Dongshaea marina: one gene and its partners. The protein of the gene in region 1 interacts with the protein of each later gene in a pairwise test. Links are inferred from orthologs where the notes say so. Each region holds a gene or a part of one and is shown in the gene's direction. Other genes may lie near its edges.

The links.
Region 2: the proteins of glnB (region 1) and rraB interact in binary tests that used the Escherichia coli proteins (3 or more experiments, as listed by UniProt). The link is inferred for Dongshaea marina from one-to-one orthologs.
Region 3: the proteins of glnB (region 1) and glnD interact in binary tests that used the Escherichia coli proteins (3 or more experiments, as listed by UniProt). The link is inferred for Dongshaea marina from one-to-one orthologs.

What each region holds. Positions count from the first base shown.
Region 1 is NZ_CP028897.1:4,432,556-4,438,254, reverse strand. Bases 1,126-3,942 are described here. They hold glnB (nitrogen regulatory protein P-II), read left to right. Parts: upstream 1,126-2,273; coding sequence 2,274-2,612; downstream 2,613-3,942. Other genes in these bases: DB847_RS20705 (GGDEF domain-containing protein), read left to right, coding at 3,926-3,942; luxS (S-ribosylhomocysteine lyase), read left to right, coding at 3,330-3,839; DB847_RS20715 (transglycosylase SLT domain-containing protein), read left to right, coding at 2,700-3,311. Also shown: DB847_RS20730 (APC family permease), read right to left, coding at 1-16; more of DB847_RS20705, read left to right, coding at 3,943-4,948. UniProt on the Escherichia coli protein: P-II indirectly controls the transcription of the glutamine synthetase gene (glnA). P-II prevents NR-II-catalyzed conversion of NR-I to NR-I-phosphate, the transcriptional activator of GlnA. When P-II is uridylylated to P-II-UMP, these events are reversed.
Region 2 is NZ_CP028897.1:4,291,810-4,297,487, reverse strand. Bases 1,086-3,881 are described here. They hold rraB (ribonuclease E inhibitor RraB), read left to right. Parts: upstream 1,086-2,207; coding sequence 2,208-2,555; downstream 2,556-3,881. Other genes in these bases: DB847_RS20045 (valine--tRNA ligase), read right to left, coding at 2,621-3,881; DB847_RS20055 (GNAT family N-acetyltransferase), read right to left, coding at 1,613-2,044; mtr (tryptophan permease), read right to left, coding at 1,086-1,587. Outside these bases: DB847_RS20065 (substrate-binding periplasmic protein), read right to left, coding at 1-109; more of mtr, read right to left, coding at 334-1,085; more of DB847_RS20045, read right to left, coding at 3,882-5,476; DB847_RS20040 (DNA polymerase III subunit chi), read right to left, coding at 5,509-5,678. UniProt on the Escherichia coli protein: Globally modulates RNA abundance by binding to RNase E (Rne) and regulating its endonucleolytic activity. Can modulate Rne action in a substrate-dependent manner by altering the composition of the degradosome.
Region 3 is NZ_CP028897.1:3,994,820-4,000,840, forward strand. Bases 1,496-4,634 are described here. They hold glnD ([protein-PII] uridylyltransferase), read left to right. Parts: upstream 1,496-1,800; coding sequence 1,801-4,434; downstream 4,435-4,634. Other genes in these bases: map (type I methionyl aminopeptidase), read left to right, coding at 1,496-1,774; dapD (2,3,4,5-tetrahydropyridine-2,6-dicarboxylate N-succinyltransferase), read left to right, coding at 4,474-4,634. In the rest of the region: more of map, read left to right, coding at 989-1,495; more of dapD, read left to right, coding at 4,635-5,298; DB847_RS18705 (DUF3461 family protein), read left to right, coding at 5,361-5,693; DB847_RS18710 (YajD family HNH nuclease), read left to right, coding at 5,843-6,021.

The sequences.
Region 1 (5,699 bases):
TTATCGAAGAACTCATAAAAAGAACATCCTCTGCTGAAAATTGGGAAAGATCCTGAACGCTAACGATTCAGGCATATAAAATTTCAAATAAAGGCGTATTTCTGATTTATTATTCTAAAGAAGATACATCTGATATGTATTTTGAAAACAAACCGTTAACAATGGTTCGTCCGGCATTTGAACACGTTTGCAAAGAAAATACAAAAAAAATGCATAACTATAAGATTTACAAAGTGTAAGCGGGAGGTAACCTGTCACTGTCAGGGGTTTAGTAGTGCCAGCCGATGCTGGCTATTTTTTCGACCCATTGCCAGAAGGAGGCTTGAGTCATTATGCATGAACATTCGGGCAGTGCTTCGGCTGGATGAGTGCGCTACTTGTGGGCCCGGCCTTGAAGAACCACCCAATTTGATTATCTCAATCAAGGGGGGCTGCATCAGCAGAGCTCTTTTTCGGGGGAGTGATCCCGGTTACCGGGAGAATCTAAGCTAAGGTTACTCCTGGTCAGGCAAGCAGGAAAAGCCGCTTTCAGGTTGAAAAGTAGCCGTTTTCTTAGCAGATGCTTCGCCGAAGCTGGCTTGAGGCGATGCTTTTTCTTATTATGCTGGGAGTTTAATTTTGAGCAGAGACCGAGCTAAATATGGCTAAATCATTAACCATCATGCTTGCCCAGCTGAATCTGGTAGTGGGCGCGATCGAACAAAATGCCGAGAAGATGCTCGGGGTATTGGCTGATGCAGAGCAACAGGGCGCCGATCTGGTGGTGTATCCTGAGCTGGCATTAACCGGCTATCCCCCGAGGATCTGTTGTTGCGCGCAGACCTGATGCAGCGGGTTGAAAACGCCCTGGCGCTGATGCAGGCGCGCAGTGGTGAAACGGCGTTGCTGGTGGGGCATCCCTGGCGCGAAGAGGGTAAGCTCTATAATGCGGTCTCTTTACTGCATCAGGGCAAGGTGCTGGGACGTTACTTCAAGCAGAGCCTGCCGAACTACAGCGTGTTTGATGAAAAACGCTATTTCGTCGAGGGTAACGGCACCCTGGTGGTTGATTTTAAGGGAGTGAAGCTGGGTCTTTTGATCTGTGAAGATCTGTGGATTGATGCCCCGGTGCAGGATGCCAAGCGCCAGGGCGCCGAAATCCTGGTTTCTATCAATGCATCCCCCTTCCACCAGGATAAACCCTGGATCCGCAAAGATTTGATGAAACAGCGTTGCCAGGAGACCAATCTACCCCTGGTCTATCTCAACCAGATCTGTGGTCAGGATGAGCTTATTTTTGATGGACGATCCAAGGTGTTCAACCGTGCAGGAGTGCTGACTCACAGGCTGGCTCCCTTTCAGGAGGAGTGTCAGCTGGTTGAGTTTGTTGATGCTGAGCCTCAGGTTGATGTGCTACCGGTGCCGGCCAAGAAGTATGAAGAGGCAGACATCTACCAGGCCCTGGTTCTGGCGGTGCGCGATTATGTGAATAAAAACGGCTTTGCCGGTGCCGTGCTGGGGCTTTCCGGCGGGATTGACTCGGCCCTGACCATGGCGATCGCCGTCGATGCTCTGGGAGCCGATCGGGTGCAGGCGGTGATGATGCCATTTCGCTATACCTCACAGATGAGTGTCGAGGACGCCAAGGCCCAGGCTGAGCGCCAGGGAGTGCAGTTTGATATCGTGCCAATTGAGCCTATGTTTGATAGCTTCATGCAGCAGCTCAATCCTCTGTTTGAGAACAGCGAGCGTGACACCACAGAGGAGAACCTGCAGGCACGCTGTCGGGGCGTTCTTTTGATGGCTATCTCCAACAAGCATCGCAAGCTGGTGCTGACCACGGGCAATAAGAGCGAGGTAGCGGTCGGCTATTCGACTCTGTATGGTGATATGGCGGGTGGTTTTGATGTGCTCAAGGATGTTCCAAAAACTCTGGTGTATCGTCTGGCTCGCTACTGTAACCGTGACCAGGAGATCATTCCGGATCGGGTGATCACACGTCCCCCATCGGCTGAGCTGGCTCCGGATCAGGTGGATCAGGATAGCCTGCCCCTTACGATGTATTGGATACAATTTTGCAGCGTTATGTGGAGCAGGATGCTTCGGTTGAGGAGATTGTTGCCGAAGGTTTTGATGAAGCAACGGTGCGCCGGGTGGTTCGCCTGGTGGATCTCAATGAATATAAGCGACGCCAGGCTCCGATTGGGCCGCGGATCACTCCCCGTAACTTTGGTAAAGATCGACGTTACCCGATTACCTCGGGGTTCGGACGACATAACTGGTAAGGATGAACCATGAAAAAGATTGAGGCGATCATCAAGCCCTTTAAGCTCGATGATGTTCGGGAGGCTCTCTCCGAAGTCGGGATCACCGGGATGACAGTGACCGAGGTGAAGGGGTTTGGCCGGCAGAAGGGGCATACCGAGCTATATCGCGGGGCCGAATATATGGTGGACTTTCTCCCCAAGATGAAGATTGAGCTGGTGATCCCCGATGAGGAGCTGGAGGCTTGCCTCGAGGCGATTCAGAATACGGCGCGTACCGGTAAGATAGGTGACGGAAAGATCTTCGTCTGTGAAATTGAGCAGGTGATCCGAATTCGTACCGGCGAAGAGAACGAAGACGCCCTGTGATCCACGGCAGGTACCGAGCCTGGGCGCTCCGGGCTCAGCACCTGTGGTGGAAGAGCGGGAGCCCCCTAAGCGAGATGAGTTGATTTGATGCTAAAACGTTCAGTGATAGTCTTGGTGTTACTGACGCTGCTGAGTAGCTGCAGCTCACTGCCCGATAACCCCCATAATATTTGCGACATCTTTCGGCAAAATCGTAGCTGGTATGATGCGGCGATGGATATGAATCATAAGTGGGGGGTTCCGGTTCAGGTGCCCATGGCAATGATGTTTCAGGAGAGTAGCTTTCGCGATGATGCCAAGCCGCCGATGGATTACTTCTTAGGTTTTATTCCGATCGGGCGGGTGAGCTCCGCCTATGGCTATGCCCAGGCGATGGATCCAGCCTGGGAGCAGTATCAGCGTGAAACTGGCAACTACAGTGGCGATCGGGATGACTTTGCCGATGCCATCGACTTCATGGGTTGGTATATCACCAAGACCAATAAGATTAATAAGGTATCCAAGTGGAATGCCTACGCCCAATATCTGAACTACCATGAAGGGTGGGGTGGGTATAAGCGTGGCAGTTATCGCAACAAGGCCTGGCTCATCAAGACAGCCAAGCGGGTTCAAAAACGCGCCGAAACCTACGGAGCACAGTTTCGTTCCTGCCAGGAAGAGCTCAGCCATGGTTGGCTTTGGAGGCTGTTCTTTGGCTAGTCTCGGTGGAGAGCTCAGATGCCATTGCTGGACAGTTTTACCGTTGATCACACCAAAATGCAGGCCCCCGCGGTGCGGGTGGCCAAATCCCTTCACACTCCCTCCGGAGATTGTATAACCGTCTTTGATCTACGCTTCTGCGTGCCTAATCAGGAGGCTCTGTCTCAGGAGGGGATCCATACCTTTGAGCACCTATTTGCCGGCTTCATGCGCAACCATCTTGATGGCAAGAGCGTCGAGATCATCGATATCTCCCCCATGGGATGTCGCACCGGTTTTTATATGAGCCTCATCGGCTCCCCCTCGGAGCAGCAGGTGGCTGATGCCTGGCTGGCATCGGCAAAGGATATTCTCCAGGTGGCAGATCCGTCCAAGCTTCCCGAGGTTAACCGCTATCAGTGCGGCAGCTATCAGATGCACTCCCTTGAAGATGCTCAAAATATCGCCCGCAAGATCCTTGAGCGCGGGATCGGCATCAACTGCAATGATGAGCTCAAGCTACCTCCAGAGATCCTTAGCAAACTTTAGAGGGAGGAGTGGCATCTCAGCCGTGCAGTGTCCTTAATAGGGTCCATACTATAGAGAGTGTTCCTGCTTGATAGATGGATGCTGTTATGGGCATGGATGATTTTCGCCAATCTGCCGCTTACCTGAAGCAGGTTGTCCCCCTGATGATGAAATATCAGATCCCGGCAACCCCCTGTAACTATACCCTCTGGTATACCTATGTCTCAGAAGAGAAACCTGAGCTCAACCGGGCTATTGACGAAAAGCTCCAGGACACGGGCCTTATTAGCGAGGTGACCTGTAACACTCTCTATCAGGCCCATGTCGAGCAGGAATCTCAGGCCAACATGGAGCAGCTACGCCAGAGTCTTGAGGCGATGACCAGTGAAATGTTTCACACCATGAAAGATACCCTTAGCGATACGGATGACTTCCAGAATATGCTGAACAAGCGCTTTGCCTCGCTGGAGCACTTTGAAGAGCAGGGGATGTCACTGGATGAAACGGTTGGGGTGATCCGCGAGCTGGTGAGTGGCTCGGCGCATATTCAAAAGGTCACAAGTCACTTTCATAAGCAGCTGGCCGAGGCGCAGCAGGAGATAGAGCAGTTGCGCAATGCCCTGCAGGAGAGCCGTAAACAGGCATCTCACGATGCACTGACCCAGCTCTTGAACAGGCGCAGCTTTGATCAGGAGCTGGAATCATTTCATCAGCAGAGCCAGCTTTATTCCCTGGTGCTGGTCGATATCGATCACTTTAAGGCATTCAATGATGAATATGGCCATCAGCTTGGGGATCTGGTGCTCAAGATGGTTGCCCGGCGCCTGCAGGATAGCTGTAAGGAGGGGATCCAGGCCTATCGTTACGGGGGGGAGGAGTTTGCCTTGGTGGCGCCCGGTAAAAAGCTGATGGTGGCGCGCCAGTTTGCCGAGAGCGTTCGCCGCGGTCTGGAGAAGCTGTCGATTCAGGATAGGCGAACCGGTAAGAAGGTCGACAAGATCACTGCCTCGTTCGGGGTAGCTGAGTTTAGCAAGGGGGACACTGTCGCCAAGGTGATCGAGCGTGCCGACGAACAGCTCTACAAGGCCAAGGAGCTGGGGCGTAACCGGGTGATGCCGATCTCGGTGTGAAGGGGATGCCTGCCTTAAAAGGAGCATGACTGGAGTGTCCCTTCATCATAAGGGTCTTTCTTAGCTCGGTGGCGCCGATTCATGGAGACCTGATCCTGTCCGGCATATAACCGCTCGTTGTCTTGCTAGAGCATTTTCTCCATAAATGGAGTCAATACTGTGATTAATCTCGGGCTTTGCAGACGGACTCGCAGTGCCCTCCCTGGAGCTCTACTGCAGCATCCATGCTGCAGAGGGTCAGCTTAGCAAAGCCAGAAATTCTTTATCTCAGGCTGAAGTGATGACCCTGGTTAGTCCGAAAGAGCTCTAGCCCAGGATGCCCTGTGTCTCGCTTCATTACCCTCTGGGATGGTCACCATGGGTTGGCTCAACTTAATTCATTTTTCATGCCTTTTCTTGAATTCTTAACGACCATGTAAGGGTTGTATAGCTTAATAATCGAACATGATACGGAGCTATTGCATTAATATTGGATTGTTAAAATTATTTATCATTTTCACTTTTCAGGATTTTATGCGCGATTGGCCACTTTTCCTAAATTTTTATGCATTACCTTGACTGCTAATCTACTTCTAACTTGCTGTTTTTATGTTGAATATAAAAAAACAGTGATCAGAGCTGCATAGCTATATATTCATCATTAGCTCTCTTTTTGCCTGAAAATTTATTCCGTAAATTATTTATTGGTATTAGTTATGCCTAAAACCCGGCTAAATATTCACAATGCTGCTTTGTGAAAAATAAAGGGTCA
Region 2 (5,678 bases), 140 kb from region 1 along the record:
TCACTACACCCTCCTCTGAGAGCCGGTAGGCCCGACTCCAGGAGGTAAACATATAACTGGGTTTTACATCCTGGGTAGCGAACGCCTCATCCACAATAGCCCCAAACATGCCATTACGCTGAAGGTGCTTCGAGGTGAAGGGGGGTACTCTCCGATCGCAAGAGTGATAGCCTGAGCCTGTAACAGGGCGCAGTTGAGCAGAAGCAGCATTCCCAGAAGAGCTTTTCCCATGACAGCACACTCATGTGGGTTTCCCCAAGAGTATAGTGAATCTGTGCTTTCATGCCCCACTGGTCCTATCGGGCAGTGGGGCTTATGGAAGGCTTAAGGCGATCAGGCGCCAAACTGAGGCAGCAGGCCAAACAGTCCCAACAGGTGGCAGAGGATCACCAGAACTCCATAACCAAAGACGATCACCAGGGTGAGTCTTCCGCCCGGGGTACGAAATTGGGGGTTACCAAACTTGCGACGACTCTTGATTGCCAGCAGCACCGGAATGATCACTGCCCAGCCTGCGGCGGCCAGCGCAGCAAAACCTATGGCCAGCAGAAAACCATTCGGCCAGATCATCGCGCCTATCAGGGGAGGGGCGAAGGTAATCACTGCGGTTTTGAGGCGGCCAAGATGACTGTCATCAAACTTAAATAGATCGGCAATATAGTCGAAAAGGCCCAGGGTCACCCCAAGAAACGAGGACGCCACCGCCAGATTAGCAAAGATTTGCAGCAGGATGTTCAGATGGCTCTGTTTTACCGTCTGACCCAGTGCAGCCAGCAGTACATCCATATTGCCACCGGCGGCCATGATCCCCCTGAAGGTGTCACGAGGCAGGTTTCCCAGGGCGCTGAGCTGCCACAGGAAGTAGAAAAACAGCGCCATCAGGCTACCTAGTAGCGCGGCACAGGCGATCTTCTTCGGCGCTTTGCCGTAATATTTCATCAGGCTTGGGATGTTACCGTGGTAGCCAAAGGAAGCAAGGCAAACCGGGATCGCAATCAGGATATAGGGAGCATAGTGAGCCGTGGGGTCGCTATTATTCAGCAGTACCGGTAGCTTGATGTTGTAGATGAGTCCTGCCACCGACATGAAAAAGGTGATCACCATGGCTCCCAGCATGATGGTGGTGATCCGATCGACCGCCTTAGTGGAGAGATAAACAATCAGCGCCAAAACACCGCCAAACAGCAAGCCTCCGACCTGGTAGAGAACAGGGATCCCCAGCAGGTTTCCAAGGGTAAGAGCCGTGGTGGAGCCTCCCCCCGAGATATAGGCATAGGTCAGGATATACAGGACAAAGGCTACCAGGGCCCCGGTGATGATGCGTCCACCATGTCCTAGTAGATCCTCTGTCATAGTGTCGAAGCTGGCCCCGATCGGATAGTTGAGGTTGGCTTCCAGGATCAGCAGGCTGGAGGAGTACATCAGCAGCCAGGTCAGGGCCAGGATTAGTAGTGAGTAGAAAAACCACATCCCTGAGGTCATCACCGGCAGGGTAAACATCCCGGCACCGACCGTGGTGCCTGCAATTATCATGGCACCGCCCAACAGCGAGGGCGAGCGCCCTTTGGCGGTGAGATCTTGACTCATTGAACTCTCTCCATTGTGTAACTTGTCAGTGCAGCTTATCTTTGCCACGTTGCTCCATCAGTTGCGACGGAGATGCAACCGGGGCAAACCCATATTGAGAGTAAAGCCCATGGGCGTCGGTTGTCGCCAGTGAGATGTGACGGAGCCGCTGGACCGAAGGATGTTGCATGATGCACTCCATCATCCATTTACTCAAGCCTTTCCCTCTATGTTCCTCCAGGACGAAGAGGTCGGTCAGCCAGGCGAAGGTGGCATAGTCGGTCACCAGCCGGGCGAAGCCAATCTGGTTTTTCTGAAAGTAGAGGCCAAAGCACAAGGATTGCTCGATGGCCAGTGCCAGGGTGTCAGGCTCAATCCCCTGACACCAGGGGGCGTCTTTGAGAAAGTCATAGATCATCCCTTGTTGCAGAAGGGTCTTATCGGTCGAGAGGTGGTAGTCAGATTTAGTCCATCGCATGGGTTGCTCCTGGTGAAGAAAAGAATCGATGAAATAATGAGCAGCACCCATGATACATCAGTTTAAAGGCTGCGGAATGTGAAGGCTTGCAAAGTGTCAGGATTGGCTTATGCTTGCAGCAAAATGTATGGCTCTTTCGTGAGCGCAAACCGGAGATGAAGTGATGAGTGAACAGATGGAACAGTGGCGTGATGAGTGTGAAGATATCATCGAAGAGCTACTGGAGGATGGTAGCAACCCGGACGCACTCTATACCATCGAGTACCACTTTGCGGCTAAGTCTGAAGAGCCAGCCTTGCAGGCTGCCGAGCAGCTGTTTACCGCGGGATTTGATGTCAGTGAAGTAGAGCTTTTCGAGACCGACGAAGGGGAGGAGCTGTACTGCTTTGATATCTATGGGGAGAGCGAGCTGGATAGCGACTCGATCCTGGAGCCCCTGCCCAAGATGCTGGAGATCGCGGCTCAGTACGCGATTGAGTATGATGGTTGGGGAACCTACTTCGAAGAGTAAGCTGTTAAGACCCGAATAAAACAAAGCCCTCAGATGAGGGCTTTGTTGTTTATGGCTGCTAGCGATTAAAGAGCGGCGATGGTTTGCTGCTGCTCCTTGAGCTTAAGTTCAGCCTGAGTCAACTCCTCAAGCTTGGCCTTCTCTTTGGCGACCACGGCCTCAGGGGCGCGGCTGACAAACTTCTCGTTTGACAGCTTACCCCGGATGCGACCAATCTCAGTGGCGGCTTTCTCAAGCTCTTTGGCGATACGAGCCAGCTCTGCATCCTTGTCGATGAGGCCTGCCATCGGCAGCAGTAGCTCCGCTTCCCCCAGCAGGGCGGTGACAGAGGCCGGAGCCTGCTCATCAGCACCAAGCAGTGTCACAGAATCGAGCTTCGCCAGTGCCTTGAGGAAGGTTGCATTGCTTTCAACTCGCTGGGCAGTCGTGGCATCATGGTTGCGCAGCAGCACCTCAAGAGGCTTACTTGGCGCAATATTCATCTCAGCGCGGATATTGCGTACGTTGACGATAAATTGCTTGATCCACTCGAGATCGACCAGTGCCTTCTCATCATCCTGGCTGGCGTCATACTCAGGATAGCCCTGCAGCATGATGGTGTCGGCCTCGATACCTGTGAGCTCAGCTACCTTCTGCCAGATCTCTTCGGTGATAAATGGCATGATGGGGTGCGCCAGGCGCAGCAGGGTTTCCAGAGTCTCAAGCAGGGTATGACGGGTGCCGCGTTTTTGCGCGTCACTACCGTTCCACAGAACCGGCTTGGTCAGCTCCAGATACCAGTCACAGAACTGGTTCCAGATAAACTCATACAGGTGGTTTGCCGCCATATCGAAGCGGTAGTCTTCGATCGCCTGGCGAACGTCACGAATGCAGTGCTGCAGCTTGGCCTTGATCCAGCGATCCGCCAGTGAAAGCTCAAGCTCACCGCCATTAAAGCCACAATCTTCACCCTCGGCATTCATCAGCACGTAGCGGCTGGCATTCCACAGCTTGTTGCAGAAGTTACGGTAGCCATCGAGACGGTTCATATCCCAGTTGAGATCGCGCCCTGTGGTAGCCATCGCCATGAAGGTGAAACGCAGTGCATCGGTACCGTGGGCCTCGATTCCCTCGGGGAAGGCCTTACGAGTCCGTTTGGCAATTTTTTCAGCAAGCTGTGGCTGCATCATATTACCGGTGCGCTTTTCGACCAGGTTATCCAGCTCGATGCCATCAATCATATCCAGAGGATCCAGCACGTTCCCCTTGGACTTGGACATCTTGTCGCCATTTTCATCACGGACCAGGCCGTGCACATACACAGTCTTGAAGGGGACCTGCGGCTTGCCGTTTTCATCCTTGATGAAGTGCATGGTCATCATGATCATCCGGGCAACCCAGAAGAAGATGATGTCAAAGCCGGTCACCAGCACATCGCTGGGGTGGAAGGTCGCCAGATCCGGTGTTTTTTCTGGCCAGCCCTGGGTAGAGAAGGTCCACAGCGCCGAGGAGAACCAGGTATCCAGTACATCTTCATCCTGGTGCAGGGCGATCTCATCACCGAGCTGGTGCTTGGCACGAACTTCCTGCTCGCTATGACCTACGTAGACCTTACCTTCGTTGTCATACCAGGCCGGGATCCGGTGCCCCCACCACAGCTGGCGGGAGATACACCAGTCCTGGATGTCGCGCATCCAGGCAAAATACATGTTTTCATACTGCTTGGGTACGAACTGGATCTCGCCATCTTCCACCGCCTTGGTGGCAACCTCGGCCAGAGGTGCGGTGCGCACATACCATTGGTCGGTCAGCATCGGCTCTATGATGACGCCGCCACGATCGCCGTAGGGCACAGTCAGGGCGTGATCTTCAATTTCAACCAAGAGATCCAGGGCCTCAAACTCTTCGACGATCGCTTTACGCGCAGCAAAACGCTCCATCCCCCGGTATTTTTCCGGCAGCACATTGGAGTAGAGATCCGATGGCTCACCCTTGGTGGTAAACACCTCGGCGCTGTCGCGGATGGTTGCATCAAAGGTCAGGACATTGATCATCGGCAGCTGGTTTCGCTTACCTACTTCATAGTCGTTGAAGTCGTGAGCCGGGGTGATCTTGACGCAGCCGGTGCCTTTTTCCATGTCGGCGTGCTCGTCACCGACGATCGGGATGCGACGATCGACGATCGGCAGGATCACATGCTTACCGATGAGATCTTTATAACGTGGATCTTCCGGGTTCACCGCAACCCCGGTATCACCCAGCATGGTTTCCGGACGGGTGGTTGCCACCACCAGGTAGTCTTTGCCGTCCGCTGTTTTGGCACCATCGGCCAGCGGGTAGCGCAGGTGCCACATGTGGCCCTTCACATCGCGGTTTTCCACCTCGAGATCGGAGATGGCGGTTCGCAGTTTGGGATCCCAGTTCACCAGGCGCTTACCGCGATAGATAAGATCTTCTTCATAGAGGCGGACAAACACCTCCTGAACAGCCTTGGACAGTCCCTCATCCATGGTGAAGCGCTCACGCTCCCAGTCTACCGAGGCACCCAGGCGGCGCATCTGGCGGGTGATGGTGCCACCGGACTCATTTTTCCACTCCCAGATCTTATCGATAAAGGCGTCGCGTCCCAGCTCTTTGCGGCTGGGCTGGCCTTCGGCGGCCAGCTTACGTTCAACCACCATCTGGGTTGCGATCCCCGCGTGATCGGTCCCCACCTGCCACAAGGTATTTTTGCCCTGCATCCGTTGATAGCGGATCAGGGTATCCATGATGGTGTCCTGGAAGGCGTGACCCATGTGCAGGCTGCCTGTCACATTGGGAGGCGGGATCATGATGCTATAGGCATCCTTGCTGGTGTCGCCGTGTGGCTTGAAATAGCCCTGTTGTTCCCAGCGCTGATACAGCTGCTGCTCAATAGCTTGTGGATTAAAGGTTTTTTCCATGGTTTCGAATCTGTAAAAGTGGGGGTGACGGCCTATTGGCCGGGCTGGATCACGTCCAGTTGCATACCGAGTTGGCGATAGCTTTTATAGCGTTCGCGAGCCAGCTGTTTTAAATCTTCATCAGCTGGGACGAAATCTATCACATGTTCAAACCTTGCAGCAAATGAGGGTACCTCCCGGGCAAGGTTGATCAGTACCGAGC
Region 3 (6,021 bases), 440 kb from region 1 along the record:
CAAATGGTGAGCTGCAGGGATGCAGCGAAAAGACAATCAGTACATGGACGTACTGTTTGTCTGTACCTTTGCGAATTTGAAACTTGAGGATGAAGCAAATATCGGGGTGTCCTTGGGAGTGAAGAGGGTATTGGACAAGCAATACCTTCTTCCCGCTGTCCGCGGCCGGACATCTGTGCCACAGGCATAAATCAGCTGCCCGCAGGTCAAACTGAACCTGCTTTTATCCTGCAGATAGCATTTTGCAGCTGCGCTGCATGGCCCGAATCACCGGGCGGGTGAGTTACTTTTCTACCGAGAAAAGTAACCAAAAGCTCCCTGCGCGTGATGGGTCCCTCCATCAAGCTACGGTGCTCGGCATCCTGCCTCGGAAAAAGCAATCCTCATCGGCTACCCTCGGCGCTCGCTCACGAGGGTGTTAGGCCCCGTCTATTTGCGCTGAATGTTTCATTGTTGATGAACTTATCAATCGCATGGACGCGATTGAAAGACAGCCGGAATATGGACGTTTCGTCTGTCTGTTTTAGTGAATCTGATGAAGCAAATTCCGGGGCGTCCTTGGAAGTTCAGTGGGGATTGGACAAGCAATCCCCTCAGGCCGGAGTCCGCTTACCGCAGGCCAAGCTAAACTTTTAGTTCCGCTAGCGATTGACTGCTCACCGCATATGTCGGGCCGTGATTGACATGGATGCTCGGATGCAAAACTGGGGAAGATTAACTGAATTGCAGGCAAAAAAATCGGGGCATAGTACCCCGAAATCATGCTGCTCAAAATATAGGTTTCCTCTGAGTTGCCTCAGAGCACAGGTCTTATCGCTCTCTGCAGAACCAAGTCTACTTAATTTACACTTAATACAAACTGAACGAATGCTGGTCAGTTGTTCAGTAACCACAAAGATAAAGCGGTGGAAGTTCGGCGCAGGAGTGGATAAAATTTCCGCTTTGGTTGAAAAGGCGAGCGCAAGCCGCACGATGACAGAGAATAGGAATGACAATACAGATCAAAACTGCAGAAGAAATTGAAAAGATGCGCGTGGCCGGACGCCTGGCTGCCGAAGTGCTGGAGATGATAGAACCACACGTACGCAAAGGGATCACCACCGAGGAGCTCAATCAGATCTGCCATGACTATATTGTCGACAAGCAGCAGGCGATCCCTGCCCCGTTAAACTATCACGGCTTCCCTAAATCGATCTGCACATCCGTCAATCATGTGATCTGCCACGGGATCCCCGCCGATAAGAAACTCAAAGACGGCGATATTATCAATGTGGATATCACGGTGATTAAAGATGGCTATCATGGTGACACTTCCAAGATGTTCATGGTAGGTAAGCCCTCCATCCTGGCGGAGCGCCTGTGCCGTGTTGCCCATGAGTGTCTCTATCTTGGCATCGAGATGGTCAAACCCGGCATTCACTTAGGTGACATTGGTCACGCGATCCAAAAGCATGCCGAGAAAAATGACTACTCGGTGGTCCGTGAATACTGTGGCCACGGTATCGGTCGCCTGTTCCACGAAGAGCCCCAAGTATTACACTATGGTCGTGCCGGCACCGGGCCGATTCTTGAGCCCGGCATGTGTTTTACCATCGAGCCGATGATCAACGCGGGCAAACGTCACTGCAAGATGCTCAAAGATGGCTGGACCGTGGTGACCAAAGATCGCTCCCTGTCCGCTCAGTGGGAGCACACACTGCTGGTCACCGAGCAGGGATGTGAAGTCCTTACCCTGCGCAGAGATGATAGCATCGAGCGATTCATCACCTCTTAATCCCCACCAAGACAAGGACGTTTCAGATGCCTCTTGATCCTTCGCAGCTTGACCCCTTTCTTAGTGCTGCGGTGGATCTACCGCAGGGACGGCTGTTTATTGAGAACCTGGACAATCAGCTCAGCGAGGCATTCAGTGCCAATACTCCCGTTGCCGAGCTGGTGCACTATCGGGCACAGCAGTTTGATCGCCTGCTACAGGCTCTGTGGAATCAATGTACCGCTATCTCTTCGCAATCCATGGCGTTGATTGCCGTCGGGGGCTATGGTCGCCAGGAGCTGCTGCCGGGTTCAGACATAGATCTGTTGGTCCTGATCACCGATACATTCGAGCCTCACCAATCCAAGCAAATCAGCCACTTTCTGACCCTGCTATGGGATCTCCACCTGGATATCGGCCACAGCGTGCGTACCCAGGATGAGTGCATCGAGCAGGGGAAAAAAGATATCACGGTCGCCACCAGTTTGATGGAGTCACGGCTCATCGCCGGAGCGGCCCCCATGTTTACCGAGCTGCAGCAGGTGCTCGATAGTGATCTCTTCTGGAGTAGCGAGGCTTTTTTTGAAGCTAAGTGCGAAGAGCAAAAGCAGCGCCACCAGAGATATCGCAACACGGTTTACCTGTTGGAGCCAGATCTCAAGCATAATCCGGGAGGCTTGCGGGATCTACAGACCATAGGCTGGATCGCGCGCCGCCACCTGGGAAGTCACTCGGTGGAGGAGATGGCGATTAGCGGTTTTCTAAGCCAGGCCGAAGCCAAAGAGCTCACCGGCTGCCGGGATAGCCTGTGGCGACTGAGATTTGCCCTGCACCTTATCAGTGGCAAAAAAGATAACCGACTGCTATTCGATCACCAACGCAGCGTGGCCCAGCTGCTGGGCTGGTCCGGCGAGGGAAACCGTCCGGTCGAGACCATGATGCGCCACTTCTATCAGGTGGTGCGCCGGGTCAGTGAGCTCAATGAGCTACTGCTGGAGCTTTTTGATGAGCACATCATCAATCGCCAGCCGATCACCTGCCAACCGATCACTGCTCAATTTGAGCTGCGAGGCCCACAGCTTGAGATCCGCCATCCATCGATCTTCAGTGAAGATCCCAGCTCACTGCTGGCACTCTTTTACACCCTGATCACCCAACCGCAAGCCGAGCGGATCGGCGCAGTCACACTCCGGGAGCTCTACAAGGTTAAGCAAAAGCTGACCGCTCCTCTATGTCAATCCGAAGCCTGCCGCCGCCTGATGCTGGCGATTTTACGCCACCCCAAGGCCATAGAAGCGTTCGAGCTGATGCACCACTATGATCTGCTTTCGAGCTACTTCCCCGAGTGGAAAGGGATCGTCGGCCAGATGCAGTTTGATCTGTTGCACACCTATACGGTTGATGAGCACACCATCAGGGCCCTCACTAAGTTGAGACTCATCGCCTCGGCCGAGGGTCAAAGCAACTATCCCCTGTGTCATCAGCTGCTACAGCACCTGTATAAGCCGGAGCTGCTCTACCTCGCCACCCTGTTCCATGACATCGGCAAGGGCAAGGGGGGCAACCACAGCGAGATCGGTGCCGAGACCGCCTATGAGTTTTGCAGGCTGCATCAGTTAAGCCACAAGGAGAGTGAGATCGTCTCCTGGCTGGTGCGTCATCACCTGCTGATGTCGACCACGGCCCAGCGCAGAGATATCTGTGATCCCGAGGTGATCCGTGAATTTTCACTGCAGGCTGGCGATGAGCGCCATCTGGATCTTCTCTACTGCCTGACGGTCGCCGACATGAACGCCACCAACGATAAGCTGTGGAATGACTGGAAAGGAAGCCTGCTGCGCCAGCTCTATTTCGCTACCCAGCGGATGCTTCGCCAGGGGCCTGAACTGTCGATGGATGTCAGGCGGCAAATTCGCGATCGCCAGCGGCGCTGCCGGCTGCAGTTACAAAAACGTGGTGAATCAACGGCGCTTATCGATAAGCTGTGGCAACAGTTTAAGAGCGATTACTTTATTCGCTACAGCGATGAGCAGGTGATCAATCATACCCAGGCAATTCTGGCCCACCAGCAGCAGGGAGAGAACTCTCCCCTGGTCAGTATCACCTCGGACAGCGCCCGGGGCAGCAGTGAGCTGCTGCTCTACTGCAACAATAGGCCCAACCTGTTTGCCAGCGTGGCAACCCTGCTCAGTCAAAAGCGTCTGACCATTCATCAGGCACAAATCATGACGACCCGGGAGGAGAAGGCCCTGGACAGCTTTGTGATCCTGGAGCCCGATGGCTCGCCCCTCTCCCATCATAGGATCCCCAAGATCCAGCAGGCGCTGCTGCATGCGCTCAAGCGCCCCACCTCCAAGGTTCGCAAGAAAGAGCGCCTGAGTAGGCGCCTTCAGCCGTTTAGGGTCAATACCCGTATCCTGTTCCTGCAAACCGCGGGGAGCCATAAGCACACCCTGATGGAGCTGAAAACTCTGGATATCCCGGGCCTTCTGGCACGGGTCGGCGCCGTGTTCCAGGAGTGTAAGCTGCAGCTACATTCGGCCAAGATCACCACAATCGGCGAGCAGGCACAGGATCTGTTTATGCTCACCGATCGCCAGGATCGGCCGCTTGACGACTCGCTAAAAAGGCAACTGACGGAAAAACTGCTGCAATCGCTGAATAATGACAGAGAAATGTGATAAAAATAGCCTCTATCTTCACTGATAAAGAGACGAACCATGACAGAGTTACAAGCAATAATCGAGGAAGCCTACGAGCGCAGGCAAGATATCACTCCGGCACTGGTCGATGATGCAACCCGCCTTGCCATCGAAACCACCCTGCAGAAGCTGGATGCCGGTGAGCTGCGCGTTGCCGAAAAGATAGCAGGCGAATGGGTCGTGCATCAGTGGATCAAAAAAGCGGTACTGCTCTATTTCCGCATCCATAACAACGAGGTGTTCGATCATAACGATCTTAAGTGCTACGACAAGGTGCCCCTTAAGTACGCCGACTACACCCAGGAGATGTTTGAGCAGCAGGGTGTGCGGGTGGTACCACCGGCCACCGTTCGTAAGGGTGCCTACATCGCCCGTGACGCGGTATTGATGCCATCCTATGTCAACATCGGAGCCCGGGTCGGAGAAGGCACCATGGTTGATACCTGGGCCACCGTGGGCTCTTGTGCGCAGATCGGCGCCAATGTACACCTCTCCGGTGGTGTAGGCATAGGTGGCGTTCTTGAGCCGCTGCAGGCAACCCCGACCATCATCGAAGATAACTGCTTTATCGGGGCGCGCTCCGAAGTGGTTGAGGGAGTGATCGTCGAAGAGGGCAGCGTGATCTCCATGGGGGTCTACATTGGCCAGTCCACCCGCATCTATGACAGAGAAACCGACACCATCCATTATGGCCGGGTACCTGCTGGCTCAGTGGTGGTTTCCGGCTCCTTGCCATCTAAGTGCGGTAACTACAGCCTGTATGCGGCAATCATCGTCAAAAAAGTTGATGCCAAAACCCGGGCTAAGGTTGGGATCAACGCACTGCTGCGTAGTGTTGAATAATTGATTACGCCAGGGGCTCCCCTGGCGATTTGCATGTTTCGAATCCAATAAAGGAGAAGGGAGTGTCTGAGAATCTGTACAACGTGGGGATCAGCGATCCCGCCCAGATCGATCGTTACAGCCTGCGCCAGGAATCGGGTAACGATATTCTGAAAATCTACCTGAAGAAGAAACCGGGTGAATTTTTCGCCAAGAGTGTCAAACTCAAGTACCCCTGTACCGCCTCCGGCGAGCTGGATGAAAACCTCAGCAAGGTACTCGAAGAGCTCAATCATAGTAAACCGACCCCGATCCCCCGCGATCTTAAGAAGAAGATACTCAGCGATCTTCGCCACCTGGAGAAGGTGGTTCAGAGCAAGATCAACGAAATTGAAGCGGATCTGGAGCGTCTGTAAACTCGCCGGGGCATATCGCCCCGTTTTTCTTTAAACCGGGCAACGACTCCCTCTGGCTGATCCCCTGCTCTCTTGAGATTCATGATAAACCTCTGGGCAAAGCCTTATCTAACACAAAGCCGCACACTCAAATATTATGCAAACGGAGGATGTCAGCGGCGGCCCTGCAGTGCTATAGTGCGGAAAAAATCAACCTCAAGAATCCTATGGCATACATTCCACCAAAATACGCCCAGTTAGAACAGGGCTATCGCGATAAGGCCCTCAAGCTCTTTCCCTGGGTCTGTGGCCGCTGCGCCCGTGAATTTACCTACTCCAACCTAAGAGA